DNA from 2 places in the Umezawaea sp. NPDC059074 genome. Region 2 is predicted to be linked to the other one. Evidence: riboswitches for the same ligand, from Rfam matches in the RefSeq annotation. Region 2 holds a riboswitch; the other holds the start of a gene.

Region 1 (4,745 bases), on a different contig from region 2:
CCCAGGTCGCGGGCGACATCCCCGGTGCCGGCGGCGGCTGGGCGTACATCGTCAGCGACATCAAGACCCTGCTGGAGACCGGCAAGTCCCTGGCCGGGGCCACCGCGCCGTAGTCGTCGCCGGGTGCGGTCGGGGTGGTGACCGCATACTGGCCGACATGCCCGCGCACTGGGTGTTGCACGTCGACCTCGACGAGTTCATCGCCGCGGTCGAGGTGGTGCGCAGGCCGGAGTTGCGGGGGCTGCCCGTCGTGGTCGGTGGGCGGGGTGATCCGGGGGAGCGGGCGGTCGTCGCCACGGCGTCGTACGCCGCGCGGGAGTTCGGGGTCCGCTCGGGAATGCCGTTGCGGTTGGCCAGGAAGCGGTGTCCGGACGCGGTGTTCCTGCCGACCGACCCGCCCGCCTACGAGGCCGCGTCCGCCGAGGTGTTCGCGGTGCTGCGGGAGTTCCCCGTGGTGGTCGAGGTGCTCGGGTGGGACGAGGGGTTCCTCGGCGCGGAGACCGACGACCCGCTCGCGCTCGCGGAGGAGGTCCGGGACGCCGTGCGGGCCGCGACCGGGCTGGAGTGCTCGGTCGGTGTCGGGGACAACCGGTTGCGCGCCAAGCTGGCCACCAGGTTCGGCAAACCGGCGGGGGTCTTCCTGCTCACCAAGGACAACTGGGTCGAGGTGATGGCCGACCGGCGGGTCGACGCGCTGTGGGGGATCGGGGCCCGCGTGACGGCCCGGCTCGCGGAGCTGGGCGTCGAGACCGTGCGGCAGCTCGCCGCAGCCGACGACACGGAGCTGGCCGCGCGGTTCGGGCCCGCCATGGGGCCGCACTACCGGCGGCTCGCGCTCGGCGCGGCCGACACCGCGGTCACGGCGACCCCGCACGTGGCGAAGTCGCGCAGCCGCGAGACCACGTTCCAGCAGGACCTGACCGACCGCGCGGACATCGACCGCGAGGTCGTGGCGCTCGCGGCGAGGGTGGCGGAAGACGTCGCGGCGGAAGGACGTCCGGTGCTGCGGGTGGCGGTGAAGGTCCGGTTCGCACCGTTCTTCACCGCCACCCGCAGCGCGACGCTGCCGACCCCGACCGTGGACGCGCACGCCCTCGAAAGCGCCGCGCTGGCCGTGGCGGACCTGTTCGAGTTCACCAGGCCGGTGCGGCTGCTGGGCGTGCGCGCGGAGTTCTAGTAGCGGTACTGGTCCGACTTGAACGGGCCCTCGACGGTGACGCCGATGTAGTCCGCCTGCTTCTGCGTCAGGGTCGTCAGCTTCACGCCCAGCGCGTCCAGGTGCAGGCGGGCGACCTTCTCGTCCAGGTGCTTGGGGAGCACGTAGACCTGGCGGTCGTACTCGCCCTCCTTCGTGAACAGCTCGATCTGCGCCATCGTCTGGTTCGTGAACGAGTTCGACATGACGAAGCTCGGGTGGCCGGTGGCGTTGCCCAGGTTCAGCAGGCGGCCCTCGGACAGCACGATGACCGAGTGGCCGTCGGGGAACGCCCACTCGTGGACCTGCGGCTTGATCTCGATCTTCCGGATGCCGGGGACCTTCGCCAGGCCCGCCATGTCGATCTCGTTGTCGAAGTGGCCGACGTTGCCGACGATGGCGTTGTGCTTCATCTTGGCCATGTCCGCGGCCATGATGATGTCCAGGTTGCCGGTCGTGGTGATGAAGATGTCGCCGCGGTGCACGACGTCCTCCAGCGCCACGACGTCCAGGCCCTCCATCGACGCCTGGAGCGCGCAGATCGGGTCGATCTCGGTGACGACGACCCGCGCGCCCTGGCCGCGCAGGGATTCCGCCGCGCCCTTGCCGACGTCGCCGTAGCCGCAGATCACCGCGAGCTTGCCCGCGATCATCACGTCGGTGCCGCGGTTCAGACCGTCCACAAGGGAGTGCCGGATGCCGTACTTGTTGTCGAACTTGGACTTCGTGACGGAGTCGTTGACGTTGATCGCCGGGAACAGCAGCGTGCCGTCGGCGGCCAGCTTGTAGAGCCGCTTGACGCCGTTCGTGGTCTCCTCGGTCACGCCCTTGATCGCCGCGGCGATGCGGGTGAAGCGGCCCACGTCCTCGGTCAGCGACCGCGCGAGCGTGGCCAGCACGATCCGGTACTCGTCCGCGTCGTCGTCGGTCGGCGCGGGGACGGCGCCCGCCGCCTCGAACTCGACGCCCTTGTGCACCAGCATCGTGGCGTCGCCACCGTCGTCGACGATCATGTTCGGGCCGAGGCCGTCGGCGAACTGGAACAGCTGGTCGGTGCACCACCAGTAGTCCTCGAGGGTTTCACCCTTCCAGGCGAACACCGGCGTGCCGGTCGGCTCCTCGGGAGTCCCGTTCGGGCCCACCACGACGGCCGCCGCGGCCTCGTCCTGCGTGGAGAACACGTTGCACGACACCCAGCGCACGTCCGCGCCCAGCGCCACCAGCGTCTCGATCAGCACGGCGGTCTGCACGGTCATGTGCAGCGAGCCGGCGACCCGTGCGCCCTTCAACGGCTGCGACTCGGCGAACTCGCGGCGAGTGGCCATCAGACCAGGCATTTCCTGCTCGGCGAGGCGCATCTGGTGCCTGCCGGACTCCGCCAGCGACAGGTCCGCGACCGCGAACTCGATCCCGTTGACCTTCTGCAGCTTGGAACTCAAAACCCACTACCTCCTGTGTCAGGAGGCGCCCTTGGGGTTGGAGTCGCGAGCCGAGCGTGGCGGGCCGTGCCCGTCGCAGCGCCTCTCGACTCCTTTCCAGCATGGCAACGCGGCCCGCGCGTTGTCAACGTGACCGGGTTGGCACAATCGGGTGCATGCCGGGCAAGCGCAGTGCGGGAATCCTGTTGTACCGCCGGACCGACGAGACCACCGAGGTCCTCCTGGGTCACATGGGAGGGCCCTTCTGGGCGAAGAAGGACGACCACGCGTGGTCCGTCCCGAAGGGCGAGTACCTCGACGACGAAACCCCCGAGGCCGCGGCCCGCCGCGAGTTCCAGGAGGAACTCGGCCTCCCCGTCCCGGACGGCGACCTGGTGGAGTTGGGCGAGGTCAAGCAGTCCGGCGGCAAGGTCATCACGGCCTGGGCCCTGCACGCCGACCTCGACCCGGCCGACGTCGTGCCGGGCACGTTCGAACTGGAGTGGCCGCCGAAATCGGGGCAGGTGAAGGAGTTCCCGGAGGTCGACCGGGTCGCGTGGTTCACCGTGGAGGACGCCCGAACCAAGATCGTGAAAGCCCAGGCGGCCCTGCTGGACCGCCTGCTCGAGTTGCCGTGAAGGCCGAGGTCAGGCCGCCGTCTCGAGGGTGACGTGGCGGATGTGGTGCGAGGTGGCCATGGCGATCCACCTCGACGAGGTCCCGGCCTTGTCCGTGCCGCGTCCGCACATCTCCAGTTGCTCGTCCCCCCACGAGTAGTCGTGACCGGCGAAGTCGGGCGACCGCACGAGTTCGCCCGCCAAGTCGGCGAAACCCTCGGCGAACGCCCCGCTCGACGACCGGTTCACCTGGCGGCGAAGCACGATCCGCCCACCCTCGATCGTGTAGTGCAGGTAGGGGTTGGGCTGCCGGGCGTTCGAATCGGGACCCTGCCGAGCGGGCACGGGGTGCACCACCCCGTAGTCGCCGTACCGCACCGGTGCGGCGACCAAGCGGTTCACCTCGCGCCACAGTCCGAGCTCGTGCCGGACCTCGGTCACGGTGGCGTACCCGGTCCGCGAGTTGGTCGGCACCGACCCGGCCAGCAGGGTGACCGAGGTCCACCGGTCGAGGGATCGGGCGGTGTCCACGACGCTCTTCAGCAGCAGTGGTGTCACCGCCTCGAAGTACCCGACGTCGAGGACGACGTGCAGGTCGTTCGCACCGGTCAGGTCGGCCACGCGCGCCATCCGGTTCGCCAGTTCGGCGATCGGCAGGGTCACGTCGCGCACCCGCACCACCACGGGCCGGTCCTCGTGCTGCCGCAGCCTGGCCACCTTGCCGAGTACCTCGGCGGAGGAGTCCTCCGACACGACCGGAACGAGCGCGGGACCAGGGGGCGGAATCAGCCCGAACCTCGCCTCGACCCTCTCCTCCAACTGCTCGAACGCGCCGCCGGGGGTCGTGCCCAGTGCGCTCGCCGCTGTCAGCCGGTGGATGTCCACCCACAGCGGGCGGCCGCGTTCCGCCAGGTGCACGGCCGCGTCGACGACCTTGGCCAGCACCTGGTCCTTCGACCGGGGCGGCTTGTCCAGCAGGTCCACCATCGGCTGCACGTCGTCTTGCGCGTGCAGCAGGGCTTCGAGCTCGCCCACCTTGCTCTGCACCGCGATCACCGGTTCGCCCGCCATGCCGGAACCCCCTTCGCCGCTTCCGAGTGTTCTGGAAGCGGCGAACGAGGAGAGTCACCCGGACGAGTGGAAACGTTCGTCGGATCGTGTTCCGGACAGTCAGCTTTCGAAGTTCGGCGTCGCCGTCCGGGCGGTGGCGGTGCGGTCCTTGGGGAGTTCCCAGTCCTCCTGCCGTCCCAACGGCGTGAGGTCGAGGTAGTAGTACGAGCCGCCCGTCGCCTCCGCCCCACGCGCGTACGACGAGTACGTGTGGAACACCTCGTCGCCGTCCCGGAGGAAGATGCTCTGACCTGGTGCCTCGCCGGGTTCCGCGTTCTCGACCGGGCTGTAGTTGTACTCGGCCGGGGTCACCGAGGGGTCGAGGGTGGCGTGGAAGTCGTAGTTGAAGTCGCTGCCGTGCGACGAGTACCAGGGGAACGTCCACCCCTTCGTCGCCTTGTACGC
Region 2 (4,745 bases):
GCACCGCACCGGACGGCTCCTTGATCTCGTTGGAGGACCAGGACCGCACGCTCTGGGACCACGAGCGGATCGTCGAGGGCGTCGCACTGGTCACCAGCGCCCTGTCGAAGGGCCTCGTGGGCGAGTACCAGCTCCAGGCCGCCATCGCCGCCGTCCACGACGACGCCGCCCACGCGTCCGACACCGACTGGCCGGAGATCCTCGGCCTGTACGGGCTGCTGGAACGGATGACCGGCAACCCCATGGTGGCCCTGAACCGCGCCGTCGCCGTGGCGATGGTCCACGGCCCGCACCTCGGCCTGAAACTCCTGGACGCCGTCGCCGACCGCCTGGAAGGCCACTACCGCCTGGACGCCGTCCGCGCCCACCTGCACGAGATGGCCGGGGACGTGGCGTCGGCCATCACCCACTACCGCGCGGCGGCCGCCCGGACGGCGAGCACGCCGGAGCGGAACTACCTGGTGATGCGGGCGGCGAGGCTGGGGGAGGGGTGACTCAGTCGCGGCCCACCCAGGTCGCGACGCAGGCCTCGTTGCCCTCGGCGTCGGCCAGTACCCACCACATCGGGGCGTGGGTGTCGCTGACGACGTGGCCGCCCGCGGCGACCGCCGCCGCCACGCGGTCCTCGGCCAGGTCGTGGGGGACGGCGACGTCGATGTGGAGGCGGTTGCGCTCGTCGCGTGGAGCGCCCATCTCCTGGAACCAGAAGCACGGGCCGCGGCCCTGCGGGTCGACCAGGTCCTCGGGGCCGAGGTCCTGGTAGCCGAGGACGGCTCGCCAGAACGGGCGGACCTCGAAGCCGACCAAGGCGTCGATGGTGACCTGGACGGTCTTCACGGCGCTCGGGTCGGGGGTGAGGCCGAGGGAGCGGGCCGCCAGGGAGATCTCCTGGGCGAGGGTGATGTCGTGTTCGGCGAACCCGCCCGCGGTGGCCGCGGGGAGGGACACGGTCACGCCGTCGGAGCGCAGGTCGACGTCCGGGGCGTGGTCCAGTTCGGCGGCCAGTTCGCCGATCGCGATCACCAGGTCGAGGCCCTGGGCGAAGGAACCGGCGCGGAAGTGGGCGCACGCGGCGGCGAACACGACCCGCCAGTCGCGCACGCCGTCGGAGGCGTGGAACTGCTCCGGTGTGATCCGCTCGGTCATGTCACCACCCCGGATCGAGGGTAACGGCGGCGACCGCGTCAGCGCAGGAAAGTCGCCAGGGTCGTGGTGACCCACGCCGGGTCGTCGAGCCACGGGAAGTGGCCGCCGGTCGGCAGGGTGTGGAGGGTCGCGGTGGGGAACAGGGCGGCGTACTCGGCGATGACACGGGCGGGGGTCGCCATGTCCTTCCCGCCCGCGACCACCAGCACCTCGGCGGTCAACGCGGTGAGCGCCGCGCGGGTGGCGGGCGGGTCGAAGGCGCCTTCGGCGACGTAGGCCGCGGCGGCCTCGGGGTGGCGGCGGTCGGCCGCGTGGTGGGCACGGGCCGCGTCGTCCCAGCGGCCGTAGGTGAACGGGACGATGGCCTCCCAGTCGTCCGGCCCGGCCTGGCCCGCGGTGATGCGGTCGAGCGCCGCCGACACCGCCTCGAACGACGGCTCGTCGGCCCGGTGGAGCATCACGGCGCGGCGGTCGTCGGCGGTGGCCGCGAGACCGAGGGCGAAGGTGCTCGGCGTGAGCAGCACGAGCCGCCCGATCCGCGACGGGTGGCGGGTCGCGTGCAGGACGGCGAGGTTCGCGCCCGCGGAGTGGCCCAGCAGGTCCATCCGGTCGAGGCCGAGGTGCTCGCGCAGCGCCTCCACGTCGTCGACTTGGCGGTCGCAGCGGTAGGACGCGGGGTCGGCGGGCGTGCCGGACCCGCCGGTGCCGCGCAGGTCGAGGCGGATCAGCGTCCGGTGCGCGGACAGGCCGCCGAGGTCGCCGAGGTACTCCGAGTCGAGCATCGGGCCACCCGGAAGGCACACCATCGGCGGCCCCTCGCCGAGGGCGGTGTACGCGAGTTCGACGCCGTCACGGGCCGGGAAGGTGGGCATCGGCGGATCATCGCAGCGGCGTCCCGGCCGGACAATCGACTTTCAGCGGGCCGCTGACCGGTAGGTCGCCGGGTCGTGGCCCGCCTCGCGGAGCGCCTCCTCCAGGCCGCGCAGCGCGAGCCGGTCGGCGTGCTCGTTGCCCGGATCCCCGGCGTGCCCCTTCACCCAGTGCCACTCGACCGTGTGACGTTGCACGGCCTTCTCCAGCAGCACCCAGAGGTCCGCGTTCTTCACCGGCTGCTTCGCCGCGGTGCGCCAGCCGTTGGCCTTCCACTTCGGCAGCCACTCCAGGATGCCGTTGCGGACGTACGTGCTGTCGGTGAACAGCCGCACGGTCACGGGCCGCTTGAGGTGGTCCAACGCCCGGATCGGGGCGGTCAGCTCCATCCGGTTGTTCGTGGTCTCGGTCGCCTCGCCGCCGCACAGCTCCTTCTCGTGCGCGCCGTACCGCAGCACCGCGCCCCACCCTCCCGGTCCGGGGTTGGTCCAGCAGGCGCCGTCGGTGTAGATGTCCACGATCTGGTCCACGGCCGCAATCTACCGCCGTTTCCGGTAATCTCGGCCGCGGGTCGAGAGGCGCTGCAACGGACCACAGGTCCGCCACGCTCGTTCCCGCTTCCGGTCAGCAAGGGCGCCTCCACCCCTGTGGAGGCTGCCCGTGAGCGACCTGCGTGACCTGCTGGATCGGCGTATCGCGGTCCTCGACGGCGCCTGGGGCACCATGCTCCAGGGCGCGGGACTGACCGAGGCCGATTACAAGGCGGACCGGTTCCAGAACCACACGCACGACGTGACCGGCGACCCCGACCTGCTGAACCTCACCCGGCCGGACGTCATCCTCGACGTGCACCGGCAGTACCTCGCCGCGGGCGCGGACATCACGACGACGAACACCTTCACCGCCACCAGCATCGGCCAAGCCGACTACGGCCTCCAGGGCCTGGTGCGGGAGATGAACGTGGCGGGCGCGCGGCTCGCCCGCCAGGCCGCGGACGAGTTCGGCGGCCGGTTCGTCGCGGGCTCGATCGGCCCGCTCAACGTCACGCTGTCGCTGTCGCCGCGGGTCGAGGACCCGGCGTACCGCGCCGTGTCGTTCGACCAGGTCCGCGACACCTACGCCGAGCAGATCTCCGCGCTCGTCGAGGGCGGCGTCGACCTGCTGCTGATCGAGACGATCTTCGACACGCTCAACGCGAAGGCCGCCATCGCCGCGGCCCGCGAGGTCGCGCCGGACCTGCCGCTGTGGATCTCGGTGACCATCGTGGACCTCTCCGGGCGCACGCTGTCCGGCCAGACGGTCGAGGCGTTCTGGAGCGCGATCGAGCACGCGAAGCCGTTGGTGGTCGGCGTGAACTGCTCGCTGGGCGCCGAGGAGATGAGGCCGCACGTCGCCGAGCTGGCGCGCTTCGCGGACACCTACACGGCGTGCCACCCCAACGCCGGCCTGCCCAACGCGTTCGGCGGCTACGACGAGACGCCGGAGCAGACCGCCGCGCTGCTCAAGGACTTCGCCGAGCAGGGCATGGTCAACATCGCGGGCGGCTGCTGCGGCACGTCCCCCGCGCACATCGAGAAGATCGCCCAGGCCGTGGCGGGGCTCGCGCCGCGGGTCGTGCCCGCGTCACCGGAGCGCACCCGGTTCAGCGGCCTGGAGCCGTTCGCGATCGGCCCGGACACCGGGTTCGTGATGATCGGCGAGCGCACGAACGTGACGGGCTCGGCGAAGTTCCGCCGCCTCATCGAGGGCGACAACCACCAGGCGGCCGTGGACGTGGCGCTGGAGCAGGTGCGCGGCGGCGCGAACCTCCTCGACGTCAACATGGACGCCGACCTGCTCGACAGCGAGCAGGCGATGACCACGTTCCTCAACCTCATCGCGACCGAGCCCGAGGTCGCGCGCATCCCCGTGATGATCGACAGCTCGCGGTGGTCCGTGCTCGAAGCGGGCCTGAAGTGCGTGCAGGGCAAGGGGGTCGTGAACTCCATCAGCCTCAAGGAGGGCGAGGAGCCCTTCCTGGAGCAGGCCCGGCGCATCCGCGACTACGGCGCGGGCGTGGTCGTGATGGCGTTCGACGAGCAGGGCCAGGCCGACACGACCGAGCGCAAGGTGTCGATCTGCGGCCGCGCGTACGACCTGTTGACGCAGCAGGCCGGGTTCCCGCCCGAGGACATCGTGTTCGACCCGAACGTCCTCGCGGTCGCGACCGGCATCGCCGAGCACAACGGGTACGCCAAGGCGTTCATCGACGCGCTGCCGCTGATCAAGCAGCGGTGTCCCGGCGTGCACATCAGCGGCGGCATCTCGAACCTGTCGTTCTCCTTCCGCGGCAACGACGTCGTGCGCGAGGCCATGCACTCGGCGTTCCTATTCCACGCCGTGCAGGTCGGCTTGGACATGGGCATCGTCAACGCCGGCCAGCTCGCGGTCTACCAGGACATCCCGGCTGACCTGCTGGAACTGGTCGAGGACGTGCTGTTCGACCGCCGCGAGGACGCGACCGACCGGCTGGTGACGTTCGCCGAGACCGTCAGCGGCTCGGGCACCAAGCGCGTGGTCGACCTGGCGTGGCGCGAGGCGTCCGTGCAGGACCGGCTCGCGCACGCGCTGGTGCACGGCATCGTCGACTTCATCGAGGCCGACACCGAGGAGGCGCGGCTGATCATGGACCGGCCCCTCCAGGTGATCGAGGGGCCGCTGATGGACGGCATGAAGATCGTCGGCGACCT

Evidence for each region. Region 2 has a riboswitch for S-adenosylhomocysteine ahead of metH (methionine synthase). Riboswitches for the same ligand answer to the same signal wherever they lie in the genome.
Region 1: another riboswitch for S-adenosylhomocysteine. It lies ahead of ahcY (adenosylhomocysteinase); the one in region 2 lies ahead of metH (methionine synthase).

What each region holds. Positions count from the first base shown of each region.
Region 1 covers NZ_JBHYHC010000077.1:12,193-16,937, reverse strand. The annotation lists gene ACFWW9_RS29385 (SRPBCC domain-containing protein) at 1-113, shown strand, start outside; gene ACFWW9_RS29380 (DNA polymerase IV) at 158-1,177, shown strand; gene ahcY (adenosylhomocysteinase) at 1,174-2,634, opposite strand; S-adenosyl-L-homocysteine riboswitch at 2,651-2,727, opposite strand; gene ACFWW9_RS29370 (NUDIX domain-containing protein) at 2,790-3,251, shown strand; gene ACFWW9_RS29365 (hypothetical protein) at 3,261-4,301, opposite strand; gene ACFWW9_RS29360 (DUF899 domain-containing protein) at 4,401-4,745, opposite strand, start outside.
Region 2 covers NZ_JBHYHC010000004.1:13,089-17,833, reverse strand. The annotation lists gene ACFWW9_RS02915 (RNA polymerase sigma factor) at 1-494, shown strand, start outside; gene ACFWW9_RS02910 (VOC family protein) at 496-1,146, opposite strand; gene ACFWW9_RS02905 (alpha/beta fold hydrolase) at 1,185-2,018, opposite strand; gene rnhA (ribonuclease HI) at 2,061-2,546, opposite strand; S-adenosyl-L-homocysteine riboswitch at 2,584-2,662, shown strand; gene metH (methionine synthase) at 2,686-4,745, shown strand, end outside.